3 regions of the Streptomyces sp. NPDC006339 genome follow, and region 2 is predicted to be linked to each of the others. Evidence: riboswitches for the same ligand, from Rfam matches in the RefSeq annotation. Region 2 holds a riboswitch; each other region holds the start of a gene.

The links. A riboswitch is a leader RNA that binds a small molecule or an ion and turns the genes downstream of it on or off. The one in region 2 is predicted to bind cyclic di-AMP.
Region 1: it holds a riboswitch for cyclic di-AMP, as region 2 does, so the genes downstream of both, ABZ135_RS03530 (M23 family metallopeptidase) here and ABZ135_RS11640 (transglycosylase family protein) in region 2, are expected to answer to the same signal.
Region 3: it holds a riboswitch for cyclic di-AMP, as region 2 does, so the genes downstream of both, ABZ135_RS36785 (LysM peptidoglycan-binding domain-containing protein) here and ABZ135_RS11640 (transglycosylase family protein) in region 2, are expected to answer to the same signal.

Annotation. Positions count from the first base shown of each region.
Region 1 covers NZ_JBEXQW010000003.1:153,668-163,798, forward strand. Annotated here, with positions in the region: gene ABZ135_RS03505 (nucleotide pyrophosphatase/phosphodiesterase family protein) at 1-929, opposite strand, end outside; gene ABZ135_RS03510 (DUF5998 family protein) at 929-1,522, opposite strand; gene ABZ135_RS03515 (GNAT family N-acetyltransferase) at 1,611-4,478, opposite strand; gene ABZ135_RS03520 (HPr family phosphocarrier protein) at 4,673-4,954, shown strand; gene ABZ135_RS03525 (GntR family transcriptional regulator) at 5,112-5,795, opposite strand; gene ABZ135_RS03530 (M23 family metallopeptidase) at 5,966-6,736, opposite strand; cyclic di-AMP (ydaO/yuaA leader) riboswitch at 6,749-6,914, opposite strand; gene ABZ135_RS03535 (pitrilysin family protein) at 7,117-8,484, opposite strand; gene ABZ135_RS03540 (pitrilysin family protein) at 8,511-9,857, opposite strand; gene ABZ135_RS03545 (DNA topoisomerase IV subunit A) at 10,039-10,131, shown strand, end outside.
Region 2 covers NZ_JBEXQW010000011.1:120,014-130,144, reverse strand. Annotated here, with positions in the region: gene eno (phosphopyruvate hydratase) at 1-1,134, opposite strand, end outside; gene ABZ135_RS11640 (transglycosylase family protein) at 1,406-2,104, opposite strand; cyclic di-AMP (ydaO/yuaA leader) riboswitch at 2,109-2,279, opposite strand; gene ABZ135_RS11635 (transglycosylase family protein) at 2,537-3,607, opposite strand; gene ABZ135_RS11630 (cytochrome P450) at 3,726-4,976, opposite strand; gene ABZ135_RS11625 (globin domain-containing protein) at 5,353-6,573, shown strand; gene ABZ135_RS11620 (nucleoside triphosphate pyrophosphohydrolase) at 6,608-7,594, opposite strand; gene ABZ135_RS11615 (SurA N-terminal domain-containing protein) at 7,639-8,280, opposite strand; gene ABZ135_RS11610 (tetratricopeptide repeat protein) at 8,478-9,320, opposite strand; gene ABZ135_RS11605 (GtrA family protein) at 9,499-9,939, opposite strand; gene ABZ135_RS11600 (glycosyltransferase) at 9,936-10,131, opposite strand, start outside.
Region 3 covers NZ_JBEXQW010000079.1:5,595-15,725, reverse strand. Annotated here, with positions in the region: gene ABZ135_RS36830 (2OG-Fe dioxygenase family protein) at 350-1,087, shown strand; gene ABZ135_RS36825 (YbdK family carboxylate-amine ligase) at 1,235-2,380, opposite strand; gene ABZ135_RS36820 (hypothetical protein) at 2,553-2,771, shown strand; gene ABZ135_RS36815 (ornithine decarboxylase) at 2,971-4,443, opposite strand; gene ABZ135_RS36810 (SDR family oxidoreductase) at 4,628-5,476, shown strand; gene ABZ135_RS36805 (CBS domain-containing protein) at 5,667-6,086, shown strand; gene ABZ135_RS36800 (universal stress protein) at 6,336-6,506, shown strand; gene ABZ135_RS36795 (DUF6213 family protein) at 6,503-6,901, shown strand; gene ABZ135_RS36790 (class E sortase) at 6,958-7,689, opposite strand; cyclic di-AMP (ydaO/yuaA leader) riboswitch at 8,123-8,278, shown strand; gene ABZ135_RS36785 (LysM peptidoglycan-binding domain-containing protein) at 8,283-9,128, shown strand; gene ABZ135_RS36780 (hypothetical protein) at 9,200-9,562, opposite strand; gene ABZ135_RS36775 (hemerythrin domain-containing protein) at 9,576-10,131, opposite strand, start outside.

The DNA of each region.
Region 1 (10,131 bases), on a different contig from region 2:
ACGGCGTAGACGTGCCGGGCCCGGCCCTCGCCGCCGAGGAGGGCGACACCGGCGCGCAGCTCCCAGTCCTCGTCGAAGTCGATGCGGTGGTCCTCGTCGAAGGGGACGTCGACCATGCCGTGGTCGGCGGTGACATAGAGGGCCGCGCGGGGCGGGAGCTGTTCGGCGAGCCGCTGGACGAGCCGGTCGACGCACATCAACTGGCCGCGCCAGGCGTCGGAACCGATGCCGAAACGGTGTCCGGCGCCGTCGAGCTCGCTGTAGTACGTGTAGACCAGCGAGCGGTCGCCGGCGGCGAGCTGCTCGGCGGCGAGGTCCATCCGCTCCTCGCCGGAGAGCCGTCCGTGGAACGTTCCGCCGCTCAGCGCGATCTTGGTGAGCGGGGTGTCCTGGAAGATCGGCGAGGAGACCTGGGCGGTGTGGACCCCCGCCTCGTCGGCGAGCCGGAAGACGGTGGGGTACGGCTGCCAGACCTGCGGCGGGGTCCAGGGCTTCCAGCGGAGCTGGTTCATCAGCTCGCCGGTGTCCGGATTCCGCACGGTGTAGCCGGGCAGGCCGTGGGTGCCGGGGAAGAGCCCGGTGCCGACCGAGGCGAGGGAGGTCGCGGTGGTGGCGGGGAAGCCGGCGGTGAGCGGGCGGCCGGTGCCGCCGCGGGAGGTGGCGAGCAGCGAGGTCAGATAGGGCGCCTCGTCCGGGTGCGCCTTGATCTGCTCCCAGCCGAGCCCGTCGATGAGGAAGACGCAGTTGCGGTCGGCGGACTCGAGCTCCGAGATCCGCGCCTCGAAGCCGGGCACGCCCTGCCCCGCGACGAGGGTGGGCAGGAGGTCGCCGAGGGAGCCGGAGCCGTACTCGGGGACCGGCGCGGAGGCCGGGTCGAGCGGAACCGGGTCGTCGGGCCAGCCCTGGGTCAGGGCCGCGGGCTGCACCATCAGCGGGTGACCGTGGTCGACGCGGTGGCCTCGGAGAGCGCCTGGGCGAAGGCGAGGGTCTGCCGGACCGTGTCCGGGCCGTCCCCGGCGTCGCTGACCCGGAGGCTGAGGTCGTCGGCGGTGGAGTTGCCGGTGTAGCCGTGGTCGGCGTCGCAGTTGGGGTCGCCGCAGGCGGCCGGCTCCAGGTCGATGCGGGAGACCGCGCCCCAGCCGATGGTGAGGACGACCTCGCGGGGCAGGGTGCCCGGGGTGTACGACTCGGGGTTGGAGACGACGCGGCTGACGACGATCGAGGAGATCCGGTCGAGCTTCACGGACTCGGTGGAGGTCGTCGCGTACGGCGTCGGGGAGCTGCTGTCGGCGGCCTGCTCGTCGGTGTGGCTGACGATGAAGCGGTTGGCCGTGAGGACGAGGACGGTGACGTGGCGGCGGACCTCGTTGGCGTCGAAGGTGGTCTCCTGGTGGACCACGTACGACGTGACGGCCTCGCCGCCGACGGCGGACTCCACCGCCTCGGCCACGAGTGCCGGGTAGTAGCCGCTGCGCTCGATCGCCGCGCGCAGCCCCTGGGTCGTCGTACCGGTCTTCGCCATGGACTCCATCCTACGGGGCGGCGGGGCCCCCTCCGGTCCTCCGCCGCTGCTCGGCGACTCGCTCACGGCACGCTCCTTCCGCCCGGTGTCAGTAGCTCGGGAGGCGGCGGGGCCCCAGGTCGGTGCGGGGCGGGGGCGGGGCGAGGCGGACGGTGGCGCCGAGGACGGAGAGGCCGCGGGGGGCGACGACGACGGGTTCGAGGGAGACGGCGACGATCTCCGGGTGGTCGTCGACGAGCCGGGAGACCCGCAGCAGCAGCTCTTCGAGGGCCGGGGTGTCGACGGGGGCGGAGCCGCGCCAGCCGAAGAGGAGGGGGGCGGTGCGGATGGAGCGGACGAGGTCGGCGGCGTCCCGGTCGGTGGCCGGGACGAGCCGGTGGGACATGTCGCCGAGGAGCTCGGAGGCGGCTCCGGCGAGGCCGAAGGAGAGCACGGCGCCGACGGCGGGGTCGATGGCGGCGCGGACGACCGTGTCGACGCCGCGCGGCACCATGGCCTGGACGACCGGCTGGAGCTCCTCCGGTTTGCCGAGGGTCTCGGTGAGCTCGGCGTAGGCCGTGCGCAGTTGCTCCTCGGTGGCGAGGTCGAGGCGTACGCCGCCGAGGTCGGGGCGGTGGCGCAGGTGGGGGGCCGTGGTCTTGAGGGCGACGGGGAGGCCGAGGCGGGCGGCGGCCCGGACGGCGTCGTCGGGGGTGGGCGCGGGCAGCGTGGGCAGGACCTCGATCCCGTACCGCCCGAGCAGGGCGCGGGCGTCCTCGGCGCCGAGGGTGACGCCGCGCGTGTCGGTGGTGGGCTCGCCGAGGATCCGGTCGATGAGCGCGGCGGCGCCGGTCTCGTCGATGTGCTCGAATTCCGGGACCCGGCCGGGGTCGGCGGCGGTCTGGCGGCGCCACTGGGCGTAGCGGACGGCCTCGGCCAGGGCGCGGACGGCCCGCTCGGCGGCGGGGTAGGCGGGGATGGGGCCGCGGGTGGGGGTCCGGTCGGCGGCGTCGTCGGGTCCGGCCGGCTCGTCCGCCCGGGCCTCGGTGGCGGGGGCCGGAGCGGGCGCGGGGGCGGGCGGGCCGGCGGGGCGGGTGCGAGTGGCCGCGGACAGGGCCTCGGCGAGGGCGCCCATCTCGACGTGGACGACGACGACCGGCTTGGCGGGGCCGGGAGCGGCGGCGACGGCGGAGCGGAGAGCCGCGGCGAGGACCTCGCCGTCGCCGGACTCGGTGGCGCCGTTCTCGCCGACCCAGGGGATGGCGGTGACGACCACGGCGTCGCAGGTGTCGTCGGCGAGGGCGGCCGTGAGCGCGGCGCGGAAGTCGGCGGGGGTGGCGCCGGTGGTGAGGTCGAGGGGCCGCAGCGGGCGCAGGCCCTCGGTGAGGCAGGCGTCGTAGGTGAGCAGGCCGAGGGACTCGGAGTTGCCGAGGATGGCGACCCGGGGGCCCGCCGGCAGGGGCTGGTCGGCGAGGAGGAGGCCCGCGTCGACGAGTTCGGTGACGGTGTCGACCCGGATGACGCCGGCCTGCCGCAGCAGGACGGAGACCGTGGCGTGCGGGATGCGGGTGACCGGGACGCGGTGGCCGGGCGGGGCGCTGCCGCTGTGCCGGGCGCCCTTGACCACCACGACGGGCTTGACGGCGGCCGTCCGGCGGGCGAGCCGGGTGAATTTGCGGGGGTTGCCGATCGACTCCAGGTAGAGGAGGACGACGTCGGTCGCGGGGTCGTCGTACCAGTGCTGGAGGAGGTCGTTGCCGGAGACGTCGGCGCGGTTGCCGGCCGAGAGGAAGGAGGAGAGCCCGGCGCCGCGCCGGTGCAGCCCGGCGAGGAGCGCGATGCCGATGGCGCCGGACTGGGTGAAGAGCCCGATCCGCCCGGCGGCCGGCATCTGGGGGGCGAGCGAGGCGTTCAGCCGGACGGACTCGGCCGTATTGATGATCCCGAAGGCGTTGGGCCCGATGATCCGCATCCCGTACGAGCGGGCCTGGCGCACCAGGGCGCGCTGGCGCTCGCGGCCCTCGGCGCCGCTCTCCGCGTATCCGGCGGAGAGCACGACCAGGCCGCGCACGCCGTGCTCGCCGCAGTCGGCGACGGCTTCGGGGACGCGCTCTGCGGGGACGGCGACGACGGCGAGGTCGACGGGTTCGCCGATGTCGGCGACGGAGCGGAAGGCGGGGACGCCCTCCATGTGGTGCGGCCCCTCCTCCAGGGCGGCGTTCACCGCGTGGACGCGGCCGGTGTAGCCGGAGGCGAGGAGGTTGCGCAGCACGGTCCGGCCGACGCCGCCGGGGGCGCGGCCGGCTCCGATCACGGCGACGGAGCCGGGGGCGAGGAGCCGCTGCACCGAACGCGCCTCGGCGCGCTGTTCGCGGGCGCGCTGGACGGCGAGGGAGCGGTCGGTGGGCTCCAGGTCGAGGTGGAGGCGGACGGCCCCGTCCTCGAAGCTGCGCTTCTGGGTGTAGCCGGCGTCCGTGAAGACCTTGATCATCTTGTTGTTGGCGGGCAGCACCTCGGCGGCGAACCGCCGGATCCCGCGCTCGCGGGCGACGGCCGCGATGTGTTCGAGCAGGGCGGAGGCGACGCCGCGGCCCTGGTGGGCGTCCTGGACGAGGAAGGCGACCTCGGCCTCGTCGGCGGGCGCGGAGGCGGGGCGCCCCTGGTCGTTGATGCGGTCGTAGCGCACGGTGGCGATGAACTCGCCGCCGACGGTCGCCGCGAGTCCCACCCGGTCCACGAAGTCGTGGTGGGTGAAGCGGTGGACGTCCTTGGCGGAGAGGCGCGGGTAGGGCGCGAAGAAGCGGTAGTACTTCGACTCGTCCGACACCTGCTCGTAGAAGCTGACCAGCCGGTCGGCGTCGTCGGTGGTGATGGGCCTGATGCGCGCGGTGCCGCCGTCCCGGAGGACCACGTCCGCTTCCCAGTGGTCGGGATACGCGTGTTCCGGCTGCTGCGACTGTTCGGACGCGCTCTGCATGGGGCAAGCGTACGGCGGGGGTACGACAGCGGCACCGGTCGTGACGGGAGCACCGGTCGCGCGGCGGGTGCGCTGCGGGCAAGGTAGGGAAGGCCGAACGGCCGTCCCGCCGGGGCCGCAGGTCGGTACGAGAGCATGTCGCCACCCGTGAGAGACTGGTCTAGACAACCGCTGAAAGTTGAAGGGCAACCACCATGGCTGAGCGCCGCGTCAACGTCGGCTGGGCCGAGGGCCTGCACGCCCGCCCCGCCTCCATCTTCGTCCGTGCCGCCACGGCCGCCGGCGTCCCCGTGACGATCGCCAAGGCCGACGGCAACCCGGTCAACGCCGCGTCCATGCTCGCGGTGCTCGGCCTGGGTGCCCAGGGCGGCGAGGAGATCGTGCTCGCCTCGGACGCCGACGGCGCCGAGGCCGCGCTCGACCGCCTGGCGAAGCTGGTCGCCGAGGGTCTCGAGGAGCTCCCCGAGACCGTCTGACCCGTCTCCTCCCCGACGACGGTTCGACAAGAAGCCGGGCCCGACGGAATTCCGTCGGGCCCGGCTTCTTTTGTGCGCGGAATTCGGCGGGCACCGGAATTCGGGCAGCATGAACAGCGCCCCGGAATTCCCCCACCCTTTATATACGGCGCCCGTGTTAATTCCGCCGGCCCGCGATGTTGACGACATGTTGCGAAACCCTCACAGGCGCCCGCTCCGGCCGTTTCAGCCGGTGCAGCGGCAGCGCGTGCTCCACGTGCAGCGCGGTCAGGGCCCGGGCCCGTTCGGCGTCCCCGCGCGCCACGGCGTCGACGATCGCCCCGCGCTCGGCCCACGCCTCCACGGGCCGATCGGCCGGCTCGACCACGTACATCCAGGCGATCTTGTGCCGCAGTTGGGTGAGCAGCGCCGTGAGCTGCGGGCTCCCGGATGCCTGCGCCAGGGTCTCGTGGAACCAGCCGCCGAGCGCGGCCAGGTCCTCGCCCCGGCCCCGCCTGGCCCGCTCCTGGCCCAGCCTGACCAGGCCGCGCAGCACCTTGAGGTGGGCGTCGGTGCGCCGCTGGGCGGCCCGGGCGGCGCCCAGCGGTTCCAGCAGCGACCGCATCTCGAGCAGATCGGCCGCCTCCTGCTCGGTGGGCTCGGCGACCTGGGCGCCGGCGTGGCGGCGGGTGACGACGAAGCCCTCGGACTCCAGCGTGCGCAGGGCCTCGCGGACCGGGACCCGGGAGACCCCGTAGCGGCGGGCGAGCTGCTCCTCCGTCAGCCGGGCGCCCCGCTCGAACACCCCGGAGACGATGTCGTCCCGGATCGCCGTGCATACCGAGTGCGCGGGAATGCGCATGTCCGACCTCCCCTGTGATCCGCGCGAAACCCCATTCGAGCGGCGCTTGTCCGGCGACTCTATTGCAGGACGCCGGAATTTCCGATGCCGCCCGGCAATTCGGGGAACGAAAAGGCCCCGGCTCGCAGGAGCCGGGGCCTTTTCCCGTCGCGTGAGCGGGGTCCGTCGGGTCAGACGTCGACGCCGCGGGCGCGGAGGTAGGAGAGGGGGTTGATGTCCGAGCCGTACTCGGCGCTGGTGCGCGCCTCGAAGTGGAGGTGCGGGCCGGTGGAGTTGCCGGAGGAGCCGGAGATGCCGATCTGCTCGCCGGGGGTGACCTTCTGGCCGACGTAGACGCTGATCGCGGAGAGGTGGCCGTACTGGGTGTACGTGCCGTCGTGCATCCGGATGACGATGTTGTTGCCGTACGCGCCGCCCCAGCCGGCCTCGACGACGGTGCCGGAGCCGACGGAGACGACCTTGCTGCCGTAGGAGGCGTGGAAGTCGATGCCGGAGTGGCTGCCGGAGGACCAGAGCGAGCCACCGGTCTTGTAGCCGGTGGACACGTACGTGCCGGCGACGGGGAGCTGGAAGGAGTTCAGGCGCTTGCGCTCGGCCTCGCGGGCGGCGCGCTCCTTGGCGGCGCGGACCTCCTTGGCGCGGGCCTCGGCCTTGCGCTTCGCCTCGGCGGCGGCCTTGGCGCGGGCGGCGGCCTCGTAGGCTTCCTTCTCCTGCGCAGCGGCCTGGGCGTCGACCCGCTCGGCGAGGGACTCCTCGGTGATCACCTGGGTGAGGCCGGTGTCCTCGGGAGAGGGTTCCTCCGTGTCGGCGGCGAACGCCGGGGAGGCGAGGGTGCCGATGACGCCGGTGGTGGCGAGGGTCGCCACGCCGACGAGGCCGGCGTTGCGGCGCGCCATGCGGCTCGGACCACGATGCTTCCCGGTGGCACGGGTGAACGCCATGTAGTGGCTGATCCTTTCCTTCCCTCTCGCCTACCGGGTTAGCTGACGGGTTCGGAGCAGGAAGGTCTCCTACGGGCCCCTCCGCGCGGAGCGAAGGCGTCCGATTCACCCCAGGGACTGCGTGCGGGTCCCCGGCTCCCCAGGCTCGCGCCTTACGGGGACTCGGCGATGACTGTCCGTTGCCGCGGATGCGGCGTGGTGCAACGGCCGGACAGCCGGGTCGACGCTAGGCCGATCTTCAGTCGATCGGCAAACAGACTCGGGTGTTTGTAAGACATGCCACAGGGCATTCAGGCATCCTTGACGACAATACGGACATACGACAGGACCCCGGCGAACCAGGTCGCCGGGGTCCTTCGTCGTCCGTGACGTCGGCTCAATCAGCCGGTGACGACGGTCACTTCACCGATGCCGAGCGCCCGCACCGGCTCCGCGATCTTCGACGCGTCACCGACGAGCACGGTCACGAGCCGGTCCACCGGGAAGGCGTTGACCACGGCCGCGGTCGCCTCGACGGTGCCCGTCTCGGCCAGCCGCGCGTACAACCGGGCCTGGTAGTCGTCCGGGAGGTGCTGCTCGACCTGGTCGGCGAGCGTGCCCGCGACGGAGGCGGCCGTCTCGTACTTGAGCGGGGCGACGCCCACCAGGTTCTGCACCGCCACGTCCCGCTCGGCGTCGGTCAGACCCTCGGCGGCGAGGGTGCGCAGCACCTTCCAGAGGTCCTCGAGCGCCGGGCCGGTGTTGGGCGTGTCGACCGAGCCGCTGATGGCGAGCATCGAGGCGCCGTTGCCCTTGCCGTCGGACCGCAGCACCTGGCCGAAGGCCCGCACGCCGTACGTGTATCCCTTCTCCTCGCGCAGGACGCGGTCCAGGCGGGAGGTGAGGGTGCCGCCGAGGCAGTACGTGCCGAGCACCTGGGCCGGCCAGACGCGGTCATGGCGGTCGGCGCCGACGCGGCCGATGAGCAGTTGCGTCTGGACGGCGCCGGGGCGGTCCACGATGACGACCCGGCCGGTGTCGTCGGCCGTGATGGGCGGCATGGGGCGGGGCGCGGCCGGAGCGCCGGTCCAGGCGCCGAGCGTCTCGTCAAGCACCTTGTCCAGGTCGACGCCGGTGAGGTCGCCGACGACCACGGCGGTGGCCGCGGCCGGCCGGACGTGGGCGTCGAAGAAGCCGCGGACGGCGGCGGCGTCGATCGCGCCGACGGTCTCCTCGGTGCCCTGGCGGGGCCGGGACATCCGGGCGGAGGCCGGGAACAGCTCCTTGGAGAGCTGCTTGGCGGCCCGGCGGGCCGGGTTGGCCGTCTCGTGGGGGATCTCGTCGAGGCGGTTGCGCACCAGACGCTCGATCTCGGTCTCGGCGAAGGCCGGGGCGATCAGGGCCTCGGAGAGCAGGCCGAGCGCCTTGGGCAGCCGGGAGACCGGGACCTCCAGGGAGACGCGTACGCCGGGGTGGTCGGCGTGCGCGTCGAGGGTGGCGCCGCAGCGCTCCAGCTCGGCGGCGAACTCCTCCGCGCTGTGCTGGTCGGTGCCTTCGGAAAGCGCCCGCGCCATGATCGTGGCGACGCCGTCCAGGCCCTCGGGCTCGGCGTCCAGCGGGGCGTCGAGGAAGATCTCGACGGCCACCACCTGCTGGCCGGGGCGGTGGCAGCGCAGCACGGTCAGGCCGTTGTCGAGCGCGCCGCGCTCCGGGGCGGGGAACGCCCAGGGCTTGGCCTCGCCCGGCCGGGGCTGCGGGTGGAAGGTCATGCTCGTCAAAGACGCGGCAGCGTCGGTCACTGGTCCGCTCCCTCTTCCTCGTCGCTGTCGCTCTGTTCGCCGGCCACCGGCTCGTAGACCAGGACGGCGCGGTTGTCCGGGCGCAGCCGGGCCGCGGCGACCTCCCGCACCTCCTCGGCGGTGACGTCGAGGACCCGGTTCACGGCCGTCAGGGCGAGCTGCGGGTCGCCGAACAGCACCGCGTACCGGCACAGTTCGTCGGCGCGGCCGGCGACCGTGCCGAGCCGGTCCAGCCACTCGCGCTCCAACTGGGCCTGGGCGCGCTCCATCTCCTCGGGCGTCGGGCCCTCGGCCGCGAAGCGGGCGAGCTCCTCGTCGACGGCCGCCTCGATCCGCGGCACCTCGACGCCGCCGGAGGTCTTGACGTCCAGCCAGCCCAGCGAGGGCGCGCCGGCGAGCCGCAGCAGGCCGAAACCGGCGGCGACGGCCGTGCGGTCACGGCGGACCAGCCGGTTGTGGAGCCGGGAGGACTCGCCGCCGCCGAGGACGGTCAGGGCGAGGTCGGCCGCGTCGCACGCGCGCGTGCCGTCGTGCGGCAGCCGGTAGGCGGCCATCAGCGCACGCGCCGGGACCTCCTCCTCGACGACCTCGCGGAGCTGCTCGCCGATGACGTCGGGCAGCGAGCCGTCGCGCGGCTCGGGCTTGCCGTCGTGGCCGGGGATGGAGCCGAAGTACTTCTCCACCCAGGCGAGGGTCTGCTGCGGGTCGATGTCGCCGACGACCGAGAGCACCGCGTTGTTCGGCGCGTAGTAGGTGCGGAAGAAGTTCCGGGCGTCTTCCAGGGTGGCGGCGTCCAGGTCGGCCATCGAGCCGATCGGGGTGTGGTGGTACGGGTGGCCTTCCGGGTACGCGAGGGCGGTCAGCCGCTCGAAGGCGGTGCCGTACGGCACGTTGTCGTAGCGCTGGCGGCGCTCGTTCTTGACGACGTCCCGCTGGTTCTCCATGGACTCGTCGTCCAGGGCCGCGAGCAGCGAGCCCATGCGGTCGGCCTCCAGCCAGAGCGCCAGCTCGAGCTGGTGGGCGGGCATGGTCTCGAAGTAGTTGGTGCGCTCGAAGCTCGTCGTGCCGTTGAGCGAGCCTCCGGCGCCCTGCACCAGCTCGAAGTGACCGTTGCCGTGGACCTGCTTCGAGCCCTGGAACATCAGGTGCTCGAAGAGGTGGGCGAGGCCGGTGCGGCCCTTCACCTCGTGGCGCGAGCCGACGTCGTACCAGAGGCAGACCGCGGCGACCGGGGTCAGGTGGTCCTCGGAGAGCACCACGCGCAGGCCGTTGGCCAGCCGGTGCTCGGTCGCTGTCAGGCCGCCGGAGCCGGTCTCGGCCGTGGCCGTGTGACCCATGGGCATGTACGTCCCTTCGATCGCGATGTGAAAAAGTCCTGCCACTGTATGCAAGCGCGCCGACACCTGGCGAAGTTCCCGGCCGTATCGGATGTCCCTCTTCCGGGTCGCGGTCGGCGTTGTCGGTGGCACGGTCCACAATGGTCCGCGTCAGATCAACCATGTTGGTGAAGGAGCCGCAGCCGCGATGGCCCGCCGCAGCACGAAGACACCGCCGCCGGACGACGCGTTCGAGGAGCGAATCCTCGACATCGACGTCGTTGACGAGATGCAGGGCTCC
Region 2 (10,131 bases):
GACGGCCAGGTCGGCGATGGTGACGTCCTCGGTCTCGCCGGAGCGGTGGGACATCATGCACTTGAAGCCGTTGCGCTGGGCGAGCTCGACGGCGTCCAGGGTCTCGGTCAGCGAGCCGATCTGGTTGACCTTGACCAGGAGGGCGTTCGCGGAGCCCTCCTCGATGCCGCGGGCGAGGCGCTCGGGGTTGGTGACGAACAGGTCGTCACCGACGAGCTGCACCTTGCTGCCGAGCTTCTCGGTGATGGCCTTCCAGCCGGCCCAGTCGTCCTCGAACAGCGGGTCCTCGATGGAGACCAGCGGGTACGCGGAGACGAGCTCCTCGTAGTACTCGGTCATCTCGGCGGCCGAGCGGGACTTGCCCTCGAACTCGTACGAGCCGTCCTTGTAGAACTCGGAGGCGGCGACGTCGAGCGCGAGCGCGATGTCCTTGCCGGGGACGTAGCCGGCCTGCTTGATGGCCTCGAGGATGAGGTCGAGGGCCTCGCGGTTGGAGCCGAGGTTCGGGGCGAAGCCGCCCTCGTCGCCGAGGCCGGTGGACAGACCCTTGTCCTTCAGGACCTTCTTGAGGGTGTGGTAGACCTCGGTGCCCCAGCGCAGGGCCTCGGAGAAGGACTCGGCGCCGATCGGCGCGATCATGAACTCCTGGATGTCCACGTTGGAGTCGGCGTGCGAGCCGCCGTTCAGGATGTTCATCATCGGAACGGGCAGCAGGTGCGCGTTCGGGCCGCCGAGGTAGCGGAAGAGCGGCAGGTCGGACGCCTCGGAGGCGGCGTGCGCGACGGCGAGGGAGACGCCGAGGATGGCGTTGGCGCCGAGCGAGGACTTGTCCGGGGTGGCGTCCAGGTCGAACATCGCCTGGTCGATCAGGCGCTGCTCGGTGGCGTCGTAACCGACCAGCTCCGGGCCGATCTGCTCGATGACGGCGAGAACGGCCTTCTCCACGCCCTTGCCCTGGTAACGGTTGGGGTCACCGTCGCGGAGCTCGAGGGCCTCGAACGCACCGGTGGAGGCACCGGACGGGACGGCAGCACGGCCGGTGCTGCCGTCGTCGAGGCCGACCTCGACCTCGACCGTGGGGTTGCCTCGGGAGTCCAGGATTTCCCGGGCTACGACGACGTCGATGGACGGCACGAGCATCTCCTTCTGGGATGTGACGCTGGTTGTGACGCATGCGGCAAGGTCTCGTTCGCCTTGCGACAAGAGCCTAACCGCCCGGGGGCCTCCGACCAGCCGGGCGCCCGCCCCCTGGGACGAAAAAGGACCCAAGGGCATGCATCCGGGGACGAAAGACCCTTACCTACTCACCGGTAGGCGGCGGAACGGGGAAACCCCGGCCCGGAGCGCACGGGGGAAGGGCGCTCCGGGCCGGGGTGGTCACCGCGGGGAGGGGCAGTCGCCCGGATTACTTCAGGTGGAGCTGCTGGCCCGGGTAGATCAGGTCGGCGTCCTGGACGATGTCCTTGTTCAGCTCGAAGAGCTTGGCCCAGCCGCCCTTGACGCCGTGCGCCTGGGCGATCTTGCTGAGCGTGTCGCCGGTGACGACCTTGTACTCGCCGTCGCCCTTCTGGACCTTCTTGCCGGTCGGGGTGGTGACGGTCTGCTTCGACTCGCTCTTCTTGGCCGTGCTCTTCGGCGCGGTCTTCGGAGCGGTGCGCTGCTCGCTGCGGGTGGTCGGCTGCTCGGCCTTCCGCTCCGGCTGCGCCTGCTCGGTGGAGCCGCCGCTGTAGGAGGCGTTGGAGAGGCCCACGCCGCAGCTCGGCCACGCGCCCTTGCCCTGGCCCGCGAGGACCTTCTCGGCGATGGCGATCTGCTGGGACTTGGATGCCTGGTCGGCGGTCGGGGCGTAGGCGGTGCCGCCGTACGCGGCCCAGGTGGAGGCCGAGAACTGCAGGCCGCCGTAGTAGCCGTTGCCGGTGTTGATGGACCAGTTGCCACCGGACTCGCACTGGGCGACGGCGTCCCACTCGGAGGCGGTGGCGGCCGAGGCGGTGGCGGCACCCATCAGCGGGGCCGCGACGGCGACACCGGCGGCACCGGCGAGCGCGATGGCGCGGGTGGCCTTGGAGGAACGACGGTGTTTGCCCTTGCCGGAAAGCAGCATGGAAATTCTCCCTCACCGACGCCTGCGAGGTGAGCTGTCGGGTTCGGGCTGTGAGTGCCCGGCCGCGTGACCAGCACGCGGCTTCACCCCAAGCCGGTCCTCGGCCGTCTGTCTCAACGGCCGGGGGCGGCACTTACCTTGGGTCCCCCGCTCCTGCCTTCGGCGCTTGCGCGACGACTGTTCCCTTCGACCGGCGGCAGGATTCGGCGTTCCGGTCGAGGGGGCCCGCGGTGGCGAGCGGTCACGACCGTAGACACAGAGCCGGGGGAAGTTCAAAGCCCATCAACCCGGAAAAATCGCCCCTACTTGCACACCGTCAGGCGGTGTTTGCGCAGGTGAGGGGCGACATGAGCAAAGTTTGCGGACGTGACACGCCCGTTCGACAAGAGAGACTCATGTCTCACTCGCACAGAACGGACATTAACCCCCGAACTACTCCGCCAGCGCGGCCGGTTCGGGCAGCAACTCCAGGCTCTGACCAGGGAGGATGAGATCCGGGTCGGACCCGACCGTCTCCTTGTTGGCGTCGTAGAGGGCGCTCCAGCCGCCGAGGAGACCGTTCTCCTGCGCAATGTCCGACAGGCTGTCACCCGGCTTGACGGTGTATTCGTCCGTCTTGTCCGACTCGGCGCCGCCCGCGCCGCCCTTCGCGCCGTCGGTCGGCGCGGCATGACGCCCGGATTCGACACCGGTGTCCGTCATGCCCGGTTCTTCTGTCGCGGCGTCACCCCGGTGCTTGCCGGTGCCGGGGGCGGTCGCGTCCGGCGCACCGGGCGCACCGGGCGCACCGGGCGTTCCCGGCAGTACGGATGTGTCCGGCGTTACGGGCGTACCGGGCGTCACGGGGGTGCCGGGGGTGCCGGGGGCGGTGGTGCCGGGGGCGGTGGGCGCGGTCGTGGAGCCGGTCGAGGGGGCCGTCGGGGGCACGGTGGGGGAGGCCGGGGCGGTGGGGCTCGTGGCCGTGGCCGAGGGGTCGGCGGTGCCGGTCCCGGCCTCGGTGCCGCTGCCCGTGGTGCCGGTGGCACCGGTGGTGCCGGTCGGCAGGCCGTCGGTGCGGTTGGACTCGGGGAGCGGCCCCGTGGGCTTCTTGGGCGTGACGCCGGGGCCCGGGTCGACGTCCGGCGCCTCGCCGTCGTTCGTCAGGCCGGCGATCGGGGCGCAGGTGGCCCACTGGGTGTCGCCGGCGGCGAGCGCCTTCTCGGCGATCGCGATCTGCTGCGCGCGGCTCGCGAGGTCCGCGCTCGGCGCGTAGGCGAGACCGCCGTGCCGCTCCCAGCTCTCCTGGGTGAACTGCAGCCCGCCGTAGAGTCCGTTGCCGAAGTTGGCGCTCCAGGCTCCGCCCGACTCGCATTCGGCGACCCGGTCCCAGGTCGCCGCGTCGGCGGCGGAGGCGGAACCGGTGGCGAGCAACGGCAGCGCCATGGCCGATCCGGTCACACCCGCGGCGACGACGAGAGCGGGGGCCTGGCGGGGTCTGCGGTGACGTCCGTTCCCGGAGCGCATACGGAGTGCCTTTCGCGTGACTGCTGAGACTGCGGGTGAACGTAGCGGCATTCGAACGGAAGTCACAAGCCGATGCAGCGCGGATCACGCGAAGATCACAGTTCTGGCGCGACGTCAGCTACGGGGCGGTGGAGACCTCCGGGGAGAATTCCACCGGAAGGGTGCGAAGGCCGCGCATGATGAGCCCGCCGCGCCAGCGCAGTTCCTCCGGCGCCACGCCAAGTCGCAGGTCCGGCAGGCGAGTCAGCAGGGTCGCGAGCGCCGTCTGCCCCTCCAGGCGGGCCAGCGGCGCCCCCAGGCAGTAGTGGATGCCGTGCCCGTACCCGAGGTGCTGGTTGTCGCGCCGCGCGAGGTCGAGCGTGTCCGGCCCGTCGAACCGCGCCGGGTCCCGGTCCGCGGCCGCCAGCACCACGAGCACCGGGTCACCGGCCGGGATCTCCTGCCCGCCGATGCTCAGCGGCTCCGTGGCGAACCGCCAGGTGGCCAGCTCCACCGGCCCGTCGTACCGCAGCAGCTCCTCCACCCCGGTCTCCAGGAGCCCGGTCTCGCCGGCCGCCAGCGAGACCTGGAGGCGCTCGCGCTGTTCGGGGTGGCACAGGAGGGTGTGGACGCCGTTGCCGATGAGGTTGACGGTGGTCTCGAACCCGGCGAAGAGAAGGATGAAGGCCATCGCCGCGGCCTCGTTCTCGGTGAGGTGCTCCCCGTGGTCGGAGGCCCTGATGAGCCCCGAGATGAGGTCGTCGCCCGGGGCGAGGCGCTTGCGGTGGATGAGCTCGGCGAGATAGCCGCGCATCTTCTTGACCGACCGCGCCACCCCGCCGCGCGGCCCGCCGCCGTGCCGGATCATCATCCCGGCCCAGTCCCGGAAGTCGTCCTGGTCCTCGCGCGGCACCCCGAGCAGGTCGCAGATCGCGTAGATCGGCAGCGGGAACGCGAACTCGTGGATGAGGTCCGCGCTCCCCCGCGCCGCGAAGCCGTCGATGAGCCGGTCCGTCAGCTCCTGCACCCGCGGCGCGAACTCCGCCACCCGCCGCGGGGTGAACGCCTTCGACACCAGCCGCCGCAGCCGGGTGTGGTCCGGCGGGTCGATGTTGAGCAGATGCGTCATCAGCTCGGCCTTGCGCTCCCCCGGGATCCCCGTCTTCCCCTTGGCGTGCGCCGGCTCGTCGTGATGTGCCGGATTCTTCGACAGCCGCTGGTCCGCCAGCGCCTGCCGCGCGTCCCCGTACCGCGTCACCAGCCACGCCTCCACCCCGCTGGGCAGGGTGGCCTTGTGCACGGGCGCGTGCTCACGCAGCCAGGCGTACGCGGGGTAGGGATCGGTGGCGAACTCCCAGGTGAAGAGCTCGGGTGCGGGGGGCGTGCTCATGCCCCGACCGTACAAGGACCGGCCACGGGGCGGCGTGGCGACCGGGGGTAGGGGCGGGGGTGACCGGGGGCGGCCGGGGGCGCGGCGGGGGAGGTTGCGGGCGCGGCGGGGGAGGTTGCGGGCGGCCGGCGCCGCCGGGGGGGACCGAGGGGCGGCCGGCTGGCGCGGCCGGCGGTGTCAGTGGCGACCGGTAGCGTCCCGTTCGCGCCGCGGACGGCTCCTTCACCCTGCGGGTCTTCCCCGGCCCGGGCAGGAGCGCGCGATCGCCGCGCGGGACCTCGCTCCCGCCCTGATCGACTTCTTCGGCGGCGCGGCGGTCTGACGAAGTACCGCTGTCCGGACGTGCCGTGACGGCCCGTGGCTTAGATTCACGGGCGTGGATGCCCAGTTGCTCAGAAGCACGTTCGCGGTCGTCGAGAGACGGGCGGAGCACGCCGTCACGTTCTTCTACTCCCATCTCTTCTGGCACAACCCGGGCGTCCGCGAGCTCTTCCCCGAGGACCTGGCGCCGCAGCGCGACCGGCTGTTCGCCGCGCTCACGCACGTGGTGACCCGCATCGAGGACCCGGGGCTGGCCGGCTATCTGGGGCGGCTGGGGCGGGACCACCGCCGGTTCCTGGCCACGCCCGCGCTCTACAGCGCGGTCGGGACCAGCCTGCTCGCCGCGTTCGCGCACACGGCGGGGGCCGCCTGGACGGTCGCGGCGGAGAAGGCGTGGACCGAGGCGTACGGGCGGGTCGCCGACCTGATGAAGGCCGGCGCCCAGGAGTCGGTGGCGGCCGGACAGCCCGCCTGGTGGGACGCCGACGTCGTCCGGCACGACCGGTACGGGGACGACCTGACCCTGCTGACGCTGCGGCCCCGGCAGCCCTACCCGTACCGGCCCGGCCAGTACGCGAGCGTCAGCACGCTCCACCTGCCGCGGGTGTGGCGCACCTACTCCCTCGCCAACGCGCCCCGCCCCGACGGCACCCTCGACCTCCACGTCAGCCGGGTCGAGGGCGGGCTGATGAGCACCGCGCTGACCTCGGCCCTTCGCGTGGGCGAGACCCTGCGGCTCAGCTCGCCGGGCGGCGCGCTGACCGCCCGTACCCCGCCGGGCAAACCCCGCACCTACATCGCGGCCGGCACCGGCTGGGCCCCGGTCCGCGCGCTCCTCGAAGAGGCGGCGGCGGACGAGCCGGAGCTGGAGGGACGGCTCTTCGTCGTGGCCCGCGCCAAGGAGTACCTGTACGGGCGGGCCGAGGCCGAGCGCCTGCGCGCCCTCCTGCCGGGGCTGCACGTCACCTACATCACCCCGGCCCCCTGCCGCCCCCGCGAGCAGGCCACCGAGCGCCTGGTCCAGGCCCTGCGGTCGACCCTCAACTGGCCGGCCCACGACGTCTACCTCGCGGGCCCGCCCGCCTTCCTCACCGAGGTCGCCGAGGAACTCGAGCACCTCGGCACCGACCCGACCCGCCTCTTCCACGACCGGCTGCCGGCCGTCGGCCCCTCCGCCCAGCGCCCCGCCAGCCGCGCGGAGTGGCTGATCCAGCCACCCCCACTCCACTGGCACGACCCGGCGGCCCGGGCACCGCGCGAGCCGTGGGCCGGGTGAGGGGACTCGGGGCCGGGGCCCCCGGTCGTCGTCGTCAGTCCTGGTCGGTCGGGGGTACGCCCTCCGCCGTGCGGATGGCGTCGCGGTAGAGCCGGCCGGCCGCTCGGAGGGCCGTCTCCGGGTCGATGCCGGCGGCCTCCGCGCGGACGGCGAGGGCGAGGAGCTCGTAACCGATGCCGTCGCCGGTGGGCGGCGGCACGTCGAGGCCGGCGGTGCGCACGCGGTTCGCGAGCTTGGCCGCGAGGGCGAGGCCGGGCTGGCCGAGCGGGATCCCGTCGGTCACGGACGCACGCTGCTTCTCGACGGCCTTGGTCCGCCGCCAGTGCTCCTTGACCTCCTCCGGCGTGGTCGCGGTCGCGTCACCGAAGACGTGCGGGTGCCGGTGGATCAGCTTCTCCACGATCGTGGCGGCCACGTCGTCGACGGAGAACGGCTCCTCGGTGTCCTCCTCGGCGATCCGCGCGTGGAAGACGACCTGGAGCAGAACGTCACCGAGCTCCTCGCGCAGCGCCTCCCGGTCGCCGTCCTCGATGGCCTCGACGAGCTCGTACGCCTCCTCGATGCCGTACTTGGCGAGCCCCTCGTGGGTCTGCCGCGAGGACCAGGGGCACTCGCGCCGGATCCGGTCCATGACCTGGACGAGATCGAGCAGCCGGGCCCCCGGCAGGTCGTACGAGCCGGGCAGCAGCTCCAGGTCGGGCATGGCGACCCGGCCGGAGCCGGCCAGCCGCGCGAGCCCGTCGGTCAGGGCCCGGTCGCCCTCGCCCGAGGGCAGCACGACGACCGTCCGGCCGCCGGCGCACGCCTCGACGAGCTCCTCGGCGGAGGGCCGCAGCAGCTCGACGGCGACCCCCGCCTCCCGCAGATACGGGAGCTGGGGGTGACCGGCGTCGGGGCACAGGACCCGGTCGGCGCCGTGCAGCGCCTGCCAGGCGGGCCAGGACAGCAGCCCGGGCGCCACCCGGTGGCTGGCGGTGAGCAGGACGATGCGGCCGGTCTCGACGGGGGCTTCGGTGTTCACCCCTCGACCTTACGTTCCTCGCGCTGACGTTCCTCGCGTCGGGCTCAGGCGACGGCCTCGGGAGCCTTGCTGATCTGCCGGACCCACGGCGCCGTGTACGAGGCGAGCTGGATCTTCTCGTCGTCCCAGGTGCCGTAGCGCGGGTTCACCTCGATCTTCAGCTCCTTGGAGGCCCGGCTGAACGCGTCCGTCAGCTTCTTCTGGCCCTCGGGGCTGTCGGTGACGCCCAGCTTCGCGGCGATCTTGTTCATGAGCACGGCCCGGCGGGCGACGTCGTCGACCCCGTCCGGCGCCACGCCCTGCTGCTGGAGCAGCACGGCCCTCATCTGCTCCTCGCCGCCGCTCTGCCGGGCGAAGTCGCCGCGGGTCCGCTGGATCTCGCCGCGGCTCGCGGTGATCCCGTTGTCCTTCGCGACCTCCTCGACCACCCGGTCGAAGATCATGCCGTGCAGCGTCCGCCGGCTGAGGTCACCGGTCTCCTCGATCAGCCGCTCCCCCTGCGGCGACGCCTTCTGGGCCGCCCGGACGTCCTTGACCTGGGCCTGGAGGCTCGAGACCTCGATCCGCTGCCCGCCGACGACGGCCGCCGCGCCCGGGTGGGCGTCACTGCCGCAGGCGGTGAGCAGCGGGGCCGCGGCGAGCAGCGTCGCGGCGGCGGAGACGGAGAGCGCAGTGCGGCGGTGCAAAGGAGCCTCCCGGCGTGGGTCGTGCGTCAGTGGGACGACCGTGCGGTGATCGATGTTAGGCAGTCGCGGTGGCGTGGACCACTACTTCGCGCGTTCTGTTTTGGACAACGACCCCGCCCCGACATGGGTGCGCCGACATCGATACCGGCACGGGCAGGGGCACGGGGCCGGGGGCAGGCGGCCCCACCCGAAGGGCGTCAGGAGGACGGGGCGTTGCGCATCTCCACGATCTTCTCCGCCTCCTCGACCCGGCCGGCGATTCGACCGCCCTGCCTGATCTCCTCGTCGCTCACCGACTGGGCCATGGCGAAAATCTCGTGGATCCCCTCGAAACGGTGAGCGACGAGCATGTCGAGGAACCACCTGACCGCCTGCGGCCGGTCCACCGCGACCCCGATCCCGTCCCGGTAGCGAGACGCCACCGCGAACATCGCATCGGTGTTCCCCGCTTCGGCGGCAGCCTCGTACCAGCGGTGGGCGGCGCTCGCGTCTCCGGCCGCGTCGAGTTCGTCGCCGAGCCGGACCGCGGCCTCGTCCACGCCTCCCCGGGCGGCGGATTCCAGGAGAGACAGGGATTCATCCCTCCGTTCGGGGCGGGCGAGCTCGTCGAGAAGAAGAATCGCGAGGTTGTACTGCGCGATGGAATCCCCTTCTCCTGCGGCCGCCCGGAATAGCCGCTCGGCCGCGGAAGCGTCCTTTTCCACACCGGCGCCCTCGACCAGGAGGTATCCCAGACTCCGCCGTGCCTCATTGTTTCCGCCCTCGGCCGCTTTCCGGAACCAGACCGCCGCACCGGCGGGATCCTCGTCCCACGCCAGCAACACCCCGCCCAAGACGTTCTGGCAGTCGACGTCCCCCGCGCGTGCCGCCGCCTCCAGCTCGGCCTTCGCGCCGGGAAGCAGCCCCAGCGCCTCGGCGCTCTCGGCCTGCGCCGCGTGCAGCAGCCATCGGGCCCGCTCGGCGACACCGGACACGGAGGCCAGCCGCAGCATCGCCCCTACGTCGCCCGCCTCAGCCCTCTCCAGCACATCGCCGCCCACGCCCACTCATGCCTCCCCGTAACCGTAATAATCGCAGCAACGTAGCACGCCCACCCGAATACTCGGCATTCACAATTCGGCCATAAATGCACCCGCCGGAATTTCCTGGTGCCCATACGATCGAGAATCCCGATATCCGCGTTGCTCGCGGAGGGATTGCCGGCCGGGGACCACTCCGCTAGCGGGCGGGCTCCTCGACGGAGGCTTCGGTGTCGGTCGACTCGGTCGACGACTTGCGTGTTCGGGTGGTGTCGGGTCTCAGCATGATCGTCTTCGAGACCAGGAAGGTGACCGGGATCGCGGCCGCGGCGGCGAGGAGGGGGGCGTGGTGGCGGTCGAAGGCGAGGAGGTCGACCAGGACGTAGACGCCGGCCGTCGTGATGACGAAGTTGGCCGCGTTGGTGAGCGGGAAGAGGAGGAACTTCCGCCAGGTCGGGCGGGTGCGGTAGGTGAAGTACGAGGTGAGGAAGAAGGAGCCGACCATGGAGAGCGCGAAGGCGGTGACGTGCGCGGCGAGGTACGGCAGCCAGCGGCCGAGCAGCAGGTAGAGCCCGTAGTAGGTGCCGGTGTTGACGGCGCCGACCAGGCCGAAGCGGATCACCTGCCAGGTCGTCGTCATCGACGCAGAAGCTCCTCTTCCCGGGGGGCCGGGACGCGCGTGTTGGACGCCTTGACCAGGTAGTGCGGGCGCCGCTTCACCTCGTAGTAGATGCGGCCGACGTACTCGCCGACCAGCCCCAGCATCACCATCTGGACGCCGGCGAGCGCCGTGACCGTCACCAGCAGGGTGACATAGCCGGGCGTGTCCACG
Region 3 (10,131 bases), on a different contig from region 2:
GATGGCCGCGATGGAACGCGGAGACGGCCGCGCCGAGCGCGCGGATCGGCGCACCCCCGGACGACGAGATCGTCCCGCCGCACGACCGGACCCTGTCCACCTGTCTGCCGGCCCGCAGGGCCCGGACGACACCGCTCCGGACGGGTGGGAGGCGGGACGGCGCGGATCCGGGAGCGGCACATCGTCCGCGGCGCCGACTGCCGCCGGGCGACGCCTACGGACGCCTACGGACGCCTCGGACACCGATGGGCGGGTGCGCGACAGGTGGATGCCCGACGGGCGGGTGCATGAGGACGGGTGCATGACGGGCGGGTGCATGAGGGGCGAGAGCCGGGGCATCCGCCCGGCCATGAGCGACCTGGACCTCACACTCGACCTCGAACCGTTCACGCGCCGACTGGTCGACCCCGGCGCCTGTCTCATCCCCGCGGAGGAGACCGCCCGAAGGCTCGGCACGACGCGCGAGCGGTGGGCGGCCTTCGACCGCCACTGGGACGAGCTCGTCCCCGACCCCTACCTGAACTCCTCGGGCACCCTGCGGCTGCGCCGCTACGGCCACATCGGCCTGAGTCGCACAGGCGAGCGACGACCACGGCCGCACGACGCGTTCCTCCAACCGGGGGACAGCAACCCCTTGTACGTCGGACGGGAGCGGCACTTCGAACCGCTCACCGACGCCTTCATGGCCGACCCGCTCCTCGGGGACATCCTGGGGCTCCTGGCCGAGGCGGCGTCGGTGCTGGCCGATCCGCCCGAGTGGACCGTCAAGATCCACCCCTTCCGCGTGGTGGCGACCGCGGGCCGGGAGGGCGAGCCCACCCCGGAGGGCGTGCACCGCGACGGGGTCACCCTGGTCTCGTCCCTGCTGGTCGACCGCGGCAACGCGGACGGCGGCGAGAGCACGGTCTATCACCCCGACGGAGTACCGCTCTTCCATACGGTCATGGACGAGCCCGGCACGCTGCTGCTCGGCGACGACCGCCGCACCCTCCACGGAGTGTCGGCCGTACGGCCCCACGACCCGGGGCGGCCCGCGCACCGCGACGTCCTGGTGATCACCCTGGCGGAGCCCGAACCCGAGGCGTGACCTGAAGGCGTGACCGGCGCCGAGGCGTCAGCCCGGACAGGCCGGAGAGCTCGGACGGCCCGGAGAGCGCTGGGCCGAGCCGCCCGGCCGCCGGTCACCCTCCGCCGCCGGTCACCCTCCGTGGCGTCTGCCCGGGAGCGGCACGTCCTACGATCCCGCGCCCGCGGGGCCCTCCACGGCCTCCCGGGCGCCCTCGGGCTCCGTGCCCGCCTCCGTCTGCGCCACCAGGTGCCGTACCACGCCCTTCAGTCCGGCCTGCCGGGCCGCCCGCCGCTGCGCGTCCGCCCCCGTACCGCCGGTCACCATGCCCCGTACGTGCGTCTCGACGACGTCGAGGTCGCCCGCCGCCTCCAGCGGCTCGCGGACCTCGGCCACCAGCCGGAGGACCGCGTCGTCGACCGCGCCGTCGCGCGCCGCCTGCCAGCAGGCGGCCCGCAGCTCCTCCGCGCCCAGCCGGGGGCCAGGATCGCCGCGCGCCACCCGGTGCGCGGCGGTGACCACCAGGGCCCGTACCAGCGCCGCCAGGCGGACCGCGGTCTCCAGGTCGGCGGAGACGTCCGGGCAGCGGATCTCCACGGTGGGCAGCCGGGGGTTCGGCCGCACGTCCCAGAACGGCATCGCCGGATCGAGCATCGCCTCGGTGGCCGCGACGGCCTCGGCCCGCCGGTCCCACTCCGCGAGCGACTCCGCGTACGGCGGTGGCCCCAGACACGGGAAGCGCTGACGGATCGCGGTCCGCCAGCTCGCGTACCCGGTGTCGACGCCCTCGTGGTACGGCGAGTTGGCGCTCAGCGCGATCAGGGCCGGCAGCACCGGCCTGAGGTGATTGCCCACCAACACCGCGGACTCCCGGTCCGGGCAGTGCACGTGCACGTGCTGGGCGCAGACCGCGAAGTCCCGCATCATCGAGCGGTATTGCGCGAGCCCGGCCCGGTAGCGCGGATGGTCGCCCACCGCGTCCGGGGCGGCCCGGCCGAGGACGGGCGTGCCGGAGGCGCACAGGCGCAGCCCCTCGGCGCGCGCGGCCCGGACGGCGGCGCGCCGCACCGCCCCTAGCTCCGCGCGTAGCTCGGCCACGGTCGTGCAGGGACGGGTGCGCGCCTCGATCTGGTAGCGGGTGAACTCGCCGGTAAGCACGTCGGCGGAGCCGTCCTGCGTCCTGGCTCGCGCGAGCACGCGCCCGGCGGCGTCGGCGATCCGCCCGGAGCCGGGGTCCACGAGGAAGTACTCCTCCTCGACGCCGAAGGTCGGGAGCTCGGGCATCGCCCGCCCGGCGTCGCCTCCACCGTCCATGCTCACGCTCGCACCCCCATCCGTACGTCCGCATCCGCATCCGCATGCGTGTCCGTGCCCGAGTCCGTGTTCACCCCCGTGCCCATGCCCACGGGGGCCGGAGGCATGCCCTGGCGCTCTCGGGGGAGACGCGGAAGGACAGACCGAGCCGGCCCGACACGAGGAGACGGTCATGAGTGATCCGCAGAGCCGCGCGCAGCGACACGGCGGGAGGAGCGTGGCCACCCCGAAGGACCTCGCCGAACTGAAGGCCCGGCAGGCCCACCAGGACGAGGGCAAGCAGCCGGGCGCCGAGCGCCACGACGACCGCCGGGACGGGGGCGGACGCGCGGAGAAGGGCGTCGCCCCGGACGGGGGCATCCCCACCGGCCATCGCCCCGACGAGCCCTGACCACCCCGGTCGACCCCGCACCACCGAGTGCGCCTCACCCCCTCGCCGCGGCGGCGGCGAGGGGGTGAGCCGTTGCATTACGGGCGCGTCGCCGCGTTCGGCGGAAGGCTCCCTTCCGAGACCCGGACGACACACGGGGGTGCACGACGAATCGCCGCCCGCGCGTGCGGGGCGCGCGTCGAGCCTCAGCCGTCGCGCCTCAGCCGTCCCGGGTCAGTACCCGGAACGTCTCCAGGGACGGATCGGCGGCGTCCGGGATCAGCAGGCCGTGCGCGATGCCGGTGCGCAGGTAGTCCACCACCTCGGCGTTGATCACCTCACCCGGCGTCACCACGGGGACGCCCGGAGGGTAGGGGCTGATCGTCTCGGCCGAGATCCGGCCGACCGCGTCCTTCGCCGCCACGTGCTCCACCGGCCCGAAGAACGCGTCCCGAGGCCGCCGGGCCTGCTCCAGCTCCAGCGCCGGGGGCTCGGGGAGCCGCACCGCCGGCCGCGGTGCGAGCGGACCGGTCCGGTCGGCCTCGACCAGTGCCTGCAGCGCGTCCACCAGGACGCGTTCGGTCGTGTCGTCGTCGGCATGGGTGATCGACATGCTGATACGGCAGGAGTCGGAGCCGCCCACGTCGACATGGCGCTCCTCGCGAAGCCACTCCGCCGCCTGCATGCCGCTGATGCCGAGACCCCGTACATCGATCACGATCTTGAGCGGGTCGAAGTCGGCCGCGAGCCCGGCATCCACCACCTCCCCGCCCATCGGCGCGAGCCCCGGCAGACCCGCCGCCGCCTTCCGCACCCGGTCCGCCCGCCGCAGCGCACCGTCGAGGAGCTCCCGCCCGTGCTCGACCATCTGCCGCCGCCAGCCGTCGAGCGTCGCGTACACGAGCGAGGAGGCGCTCGTCGTGCCGAGCAGGTCCTCGCGCTGCTTGAGGACCTCGGGCGACACCCGGTCGTGCTGGAGGTGGAAGACCGAGCTCTGCTCGATCGCCCCGCCCATCTTGTGCACGCTCGTGACCACCAGATCGGCGCCCGCGTCGATGCCCCACACCGGCAGTTCGGGGTGGAAGGGCAGATGGGCGCCCCACGCCTCGTCGACGATCAGCGGCACACCGGCGGCATGACAGACCTCGGCCACGCCTCGCACGTCGGCGCAGGTCCCCCAGTCGGTGGGCGTGATGAGCAGCATGCCCTTGGCGTCCGGGTGCTCCTGGAGGCGCGCCCGTACGTCGTCCGGCTCGGGAGGATGGGCCAGGTGCCGTTCCGCGTCGAACTTCGGGTGGACCCAGATGGGTTCGACCCCGTTCACGATGACGGCCGCGATCACCGACTTGTGCGCGTTGCGCGACAGCAGCAGCTTCTCGCCGGGGCCCGCGACGGCCAGCATCGCGGTCTTGACGGACAGCGAGCTTCCGCAGGTGGAGAAGAAGGCCCGCTCCGCGCCGACCGCGTCGGCCATCAGCTCCTGCGCCTGATCCAGCACGCCCTGCGACTCGCGCCGGTCGTCCAGGCCGTTGAGCAGCAGCACGTCCGAGCGGAAGACCTCTTCCCCGACGACCTCGGTGACCCGGGGGTCGGCGCCCCGGCCCTGCTTGTGCCCCGGGGGCCCGTAGACGATGTCGCCCCGCCGTCGGAAGTCCTCCAGCGCTTCCAGCACCGGTGCACGCGAGTGGTCCATGGCTCCTCCGGGATCGTCCTGCCGTTCTGATGGGTCTCACTGATCGCGCCGTACGGGCGCGTGGCACGCCTGCCCCGGGACGTTTCCGGCGAAACGGGGCGTCTCGGTGGCATGAAACGGGCCGCCGTGGGCAGCGGCGCCCTGCGATCCGGAGGACCGGCCTCCCACGACCGAGGAAGGCGTCATGAACAACAGTCCGTCGACCCCGTCAGCCCCGTCGGCCCCCTCGACCCCGGCGAGCCTGACTCCGAGGACCGCCGTCGTCACGGGTGCCGATTCCGGCATCGGCCGGGCCACGGCGGTTCGTCTCGCCGCGTCCGGCATGGATGTCGGCCTCACCTGGCACCGGGACCGGCGCGGCGCGGAGGAGACCGCCGAAGAGGTACGCGCGCAGGGGCGCGAGGCGTACATCGAGCACCTGGACCTGACGCTGCTGCCGGAGGCCGCCGAGGTCGTCGACGTGCTCGCCGAACGGCTCGGCGGCATCGACGTCCTCGTGAACAACGCGGGCACCGGCACGTCCACGCCGTTCCTGGAACTCGACCACGGCACCGTCCGGGAGGTCCTCGACGTGGACCTGGTCGGTCCGCTGCTGTGCGCGCAGCGCGCCGCCCGGCGCATGGTCCGCCAGGGGCGTGGCGGCCGCATCGTGAACGTGACGTCGGTGCACGAGCACCAGCCGCGGGTCGGCGCGGCACCGTACTGCGCGGCGAAGGGCGGCCTCGGCCTCCTGACCCAGGTCATGGCCCTGGAGCTGGCCGAACACGGCATCACGGTCAACGCGGTCGCCCCGGGCGAGATCGCGACACCCATGACCGGGCAGGAGGACACCGACGTGACCACCGAGTCCCGCCCGGGTGTCCCGCTGGGCCGTCCGGGTGACGCCCGCGAGGTCGCGGCGGTCGTCGCGTTCCTCGCCGGACCGGACGCCTCGTACGTCACCGGCGCGTCCTGGGCCGTCGACGGCGGCATGCTGCGGATGGGGCCGATGGCCGGTTCGCACCTCGGGGACGACGCCTGGCGTCGCGTATGACAGTCGCCAGTCGACGGCCGAGGGTCGGGGCCCGAGGGTCGAGGGCCGAGGGGGTCGGCCGGGGGCGCGGCGGCGGATCGCCCGAGGGCGCCGGGGGCCTGCGAGCGGCGGTGCCCTCGCACGCGTATCGCCCCCGGGGCCGGGTAGCCGGTCCCATGGGGACACCGGCTGCCCGGCAGCAGGAGGAGACATGACCCAGTCCGTACGCGATGTCATGACCGGCCATCCCGTCACCGTCGGCGTCCTCACCTCCGTCGCGGAGGCGGCGCGCGTCATGCGCGACGCCGACATCGGGGACGTCCTGGTCGTCGACGGCGACCGGCTGCGCGGCATCGTGACCGACCGCGACCTCGTCGTCCGCGCCCTCGCGGAGGGCAAGGACCCGTCGGACACGACGGTCCGGTCGGTGTGCAGCGACCGCCCCGTCACGGTAGGGCCCGACGAAGGCGTCGACCGTGCCGTGGGCCTCATGCGCGAGCACGCCCTGCGGCGCCTGCCCGTCACCGAGGAGGGCCGGGTCGTCGGCATCGTCACCCTTGGCGACCTCGCCATCGAGAAGGACCCCACGTCGGCGCTCGCGGACATCTCGTCCGCCGAGGCCACCCCATGAGCGCTCGGGCCGGGTACCCCGGCCGGACCCGCCCGTACCGAGGAGGCGAGGCACCGTGACGCACACCCTGCCCACGGCACATCCGACGACGGGGCCGCCCACCCAGCCCTTCCCCCGCGACCCGACCGATCCGCACCCCGCCCCGCCGACCCGACCCTTCCCGCCCGACCCGGAGGCCCCGCGTCCGGCACCGCCGCCGGCCCCCAGGCCCGAACCGCCGGCACCGGACCGGAGCAGGAGGGCGCGGCCATGAACGACACCGGCGCACGCAGTGCCCGTCCGATCATGGGCAGTCGGGCGGTCATGGGCGGCCGGGGCCGTGGCGGCCTGGCCGACCCGCTGTTCCGCTCCGTCGGCGGGCCAAGGGTGGCTCACGCCTCGTGCCCGGTCCTCGTCGTCCGTCCGGAGGTCGCCTCGTGAACGCGCCCACGTCCTTCATCGTCCTCGCCGACGGCCACCTCCTGGTCCCCGCCGACCAGATGACCGGGCTGCTGCGCCAGGTCGCCGCGGGCTGGCTGCAGGCCACCGACCAGGGCTACGAGGACCACGACCCCGCGACGGTCCTGTCCCTGGCGACCGGACTCATGGAGATCGCCGACCAGATCGACGCCGAGTGCATCGGGCTGATGCCGATGACCGACGGGGACGAGGAGGGGACCGGTGAGGCGCTCGGAGCGGCGTACGCCGGCCCGGATGCCGCCCCGGATGACGGCCCCGACCCCGGCTCTGACGAGCCCGCCGCCGACAGCGGCCCGGACGGACCGGACGCGGAGGAAACGGGCGGGGACCCGGGCGACGAGGGCGGCCCGTCGTAGGTCGTGGGCGCAGTGGGCGGAGTGGGCGGAGTCGGCGCAGCCCGCGCGGGCGCGCGTCACGCGGGGCGGACCGCGACCAGGACGCCGATCTTGTCGATACGGTGCTCCGGGTTGCCCTGCGCGTCCCGCCAGAAGTTTCCGGCCGCGTCGTCCTCCGGCGTCGCGCAGGTGGAGAGCGTGATCATCGCGCGGGTGGGCTTCTCGCCGGGCGAACCGGGGACGGCGGCGCGCTGCTCGGCGAGCGAGCGGGCCGAGCGGAAGGACGTCGTACGGGTCTCGGTGATCCGGTACTCGTACACCTCGCGGCCCGCCGTCACGAACACCCGGTCGCCCACCTCGACGGCCGGCAGGTCGCGCAGCGGCCCGCCCGCCGAGAGGCGGTGCGCCGTCACCTGGTAGTTGCCGGTGTCCCCCGGACCCACGCCGCCCCGCTTCCCGTACGGGCTCGCGGCGACGCCCCGGTCCTGGATGCGGGTGCCGGCGCGGTCGTCGGTCTTCCCCTCGTACGGCACGACCCGCAGGTCCCGTACGCCGATCGACGGGATGTCCAGGTCGGCGGGCCGTGGCCGGGCGGCAGGTGCCGGGGCGGGCGTGGGGGTCGGGGTGGGAGAGGGCGGGGTCGTGGGCGCGGCCCGCGGTGGGGGAGCAGGGGCGGCTGTCGTCTCGGCGGCGCCCCGGTCGGGGGCGGGGGCACAGCCGAGGAGCACGGCGACGACCGTGGCGACGACGGCCGCGAGGGTCGCGACGACCCGGCGGGCCCTGCGGGAACGGGCGCGCGAACGGTCCATGGTCATCCGCCGGGGCCCCGGGACGGCGCCGTGCCGTCCGAGGACCTTCCGACATCTCCCACGCTACGCGCTGCCGCCGCCGTGAGCGCGGGCTGACCGCGCGGGCAAATCGGACGATGTCGGCTTATTCATCTGCAATACCGGAATGGCGAGCGGAATCCCGCAAGGGCTGTATTTCACCACTGAAAGGACGACGTGATGAGCCGGGTGATCTGAATCACGGGAGGAGCGGTGCGCGCGGGCCTGGCGGGACGTCAAGTGCGCGGCTGTGGAAAAGGATTGGGAAACCGCTGGCGAGAGGTCGGAATGATCCTTTTCTTCGGCCACCGAGATCTATTTGCTTTGATTAATTCCCGTCTTGTTCTCGTCCTTCTTCTTCGCATACGGTCACGCGTCAACCGGACGGAAACGCCGAGTCCTGCCACCGTCCGGCATCGCACCCACGACCCTTCCCGGCAGGAGCGGGGGACCCAGGTTCTCCGCCGTGTCCGATCCTTCGGCCACGGCTCGGGGTGAAGCCGCGCCCGCCGCGGCCGGGCATCTCCTGCCCGAACCCGACAGCTCACCTCGCAGGCGAAGGAGAGGAACTCGCCATGCGTGGACACGGGAAGCACCGCCGTCCCAAGAACACCCCGCTCGCCCGTGGCATCGCCGCCGCCGGCCTCACGGGCAGTGCCGCACTCGCCCTCCCGCTCGCCGGAGCGACCGGCGCGGGAGCGGTCACGCCGCAGGGAACGCCTTCCGTCGCAGTCGAAAAGGTCGCGACCGTTCACGTGGTCGCGAAAACCGGGCCGGTGAAGTATTCCGTCGTCCGCGGCGACTCGCTTTCCAAGATCGCTCACGCGTATGCGGTGCGGGGCGGCTGGAAGAAGCTCTACCAGGACAACCGGGCCGCCGTCGGCGGCAATCCGAGCCTCATCCGGCCCGGCCTGAAGCTCACCGTCGACGCGACGTCCGCGCCGCGCGCCGAGTCCCCGCGCAAGCAGGCCAAGACGACCAGGACCAAGGCCGCCCCGGCCCAGCGCACGGCCGCGAAGAGCTCCTCCAGCCAGGGCGCCGCGGCCGCCCGCCCCGCCTCGGCCGTCCAGGCGGCGGCCCCGGCGAAGTCCGCCTCCTACGCGAACAACCTCGACGGCTGGATCCGCGAGTCCCTCGACGTCATGGCCCGCAACGGCATTCCCGGCACCTACGACGGCATCTACCGCAACATCATGCGGGAGTCCTCCGGCAACCCGCTGGCCATCAACAACTGGGACTCCAACGCCGCCGCCGGCACCCCCTCCAAGGGCCTGCTCCAGGTCATCGACCCCACCTTCCGCGCCTACCACGTGGCGGGCATGCCCTTCGACCCGTACGACCCCGTCGCCAACATCACCGCCGCCTGCAACTACGCGGCCGACCGCTACGGCTCCATCGACAACGTCTTCGGCGCCTACTGAGCCGAGCGTCCGACGCGACGGGCCGCGCCCGCCTCCTGGCGGGCGCGGCCCGTCGCGTCGGCGCGACTGCCTCACCGGCGGGCCAGGCGGCCGGCCTTCCACCACGCCACGAGCCAGGCCGTCTCCTTCGCCGCGTCCATGAGATAGGCGGGGCTGATCCGCCCGCGGGGTACGTAGACGAGGTCCACGAGCAGGAAGGTGAGGGCGGTTCCCACGCCCGTACGCCGGGCGTCGCGCATGCCCTCGGGGGTGTTCGCCGCGCGCAGCATCCCGATCCCGGCGGCGGCCAGCAGGCCGGCCGAGGTCTTCTGGAGCCAGTCGTCCGTCTTGCGGCCGTAGACCCGCTCGAAGGTCCTCAGCGACACCAGCGGCCAGAGGCCGCCGACGAGGTTGAAGAGCCCCTGGCCGCGGGCCACCGCGACAGGTGTCACCATGACGGCCTCCCGGTCAGCCGCGACGCAGCGCGTCCTTGGCCCGGTCGAGCATCGCCGCGAACGGGCCGACGGTCCACTGGGCGGCCGTCGAGCCGGCGGTCCTGGGGTGCGGATGGGTGGGGGCCATGCGCTCGACCGCGCGCAGCCGGCGCCCCATGGAACGGCGGTCGTCGATGTCGCACTCCGCGCGGATGCTCGGGAACTCCTCCTGCTCCTCGTGCCGCGCGTGGTCCTCCACGGCGCTCTGGAAGGCCCTGAGCCGGGCGTCGAACTCGGCGCTGTGGACGTCGAGCCCCTCCAGCTCGGCCAGTTCCTTGTTGGCCTGGGACTCCTCCTCGTTGCGCGCCTCGGCCTCTTCCTTGCCGGCCACCCGCTTGGCGACGGGCCGCAGGATCATCTCCTCGGCACTCTCGTGTACGGCGAGCAGCGCGCGCAGCTCGTCGAAGCACTGCTGCTTGGCGTCGCCCTCCGAGTCGAGCGTCTCGGCGAAGAGCTGCCGGATCCGGTCGTGCTGCTCCAGCAGTTGCTCCAGGATGTCGTCCTCGGGCTCGACCGTGCGGGGCGAACCG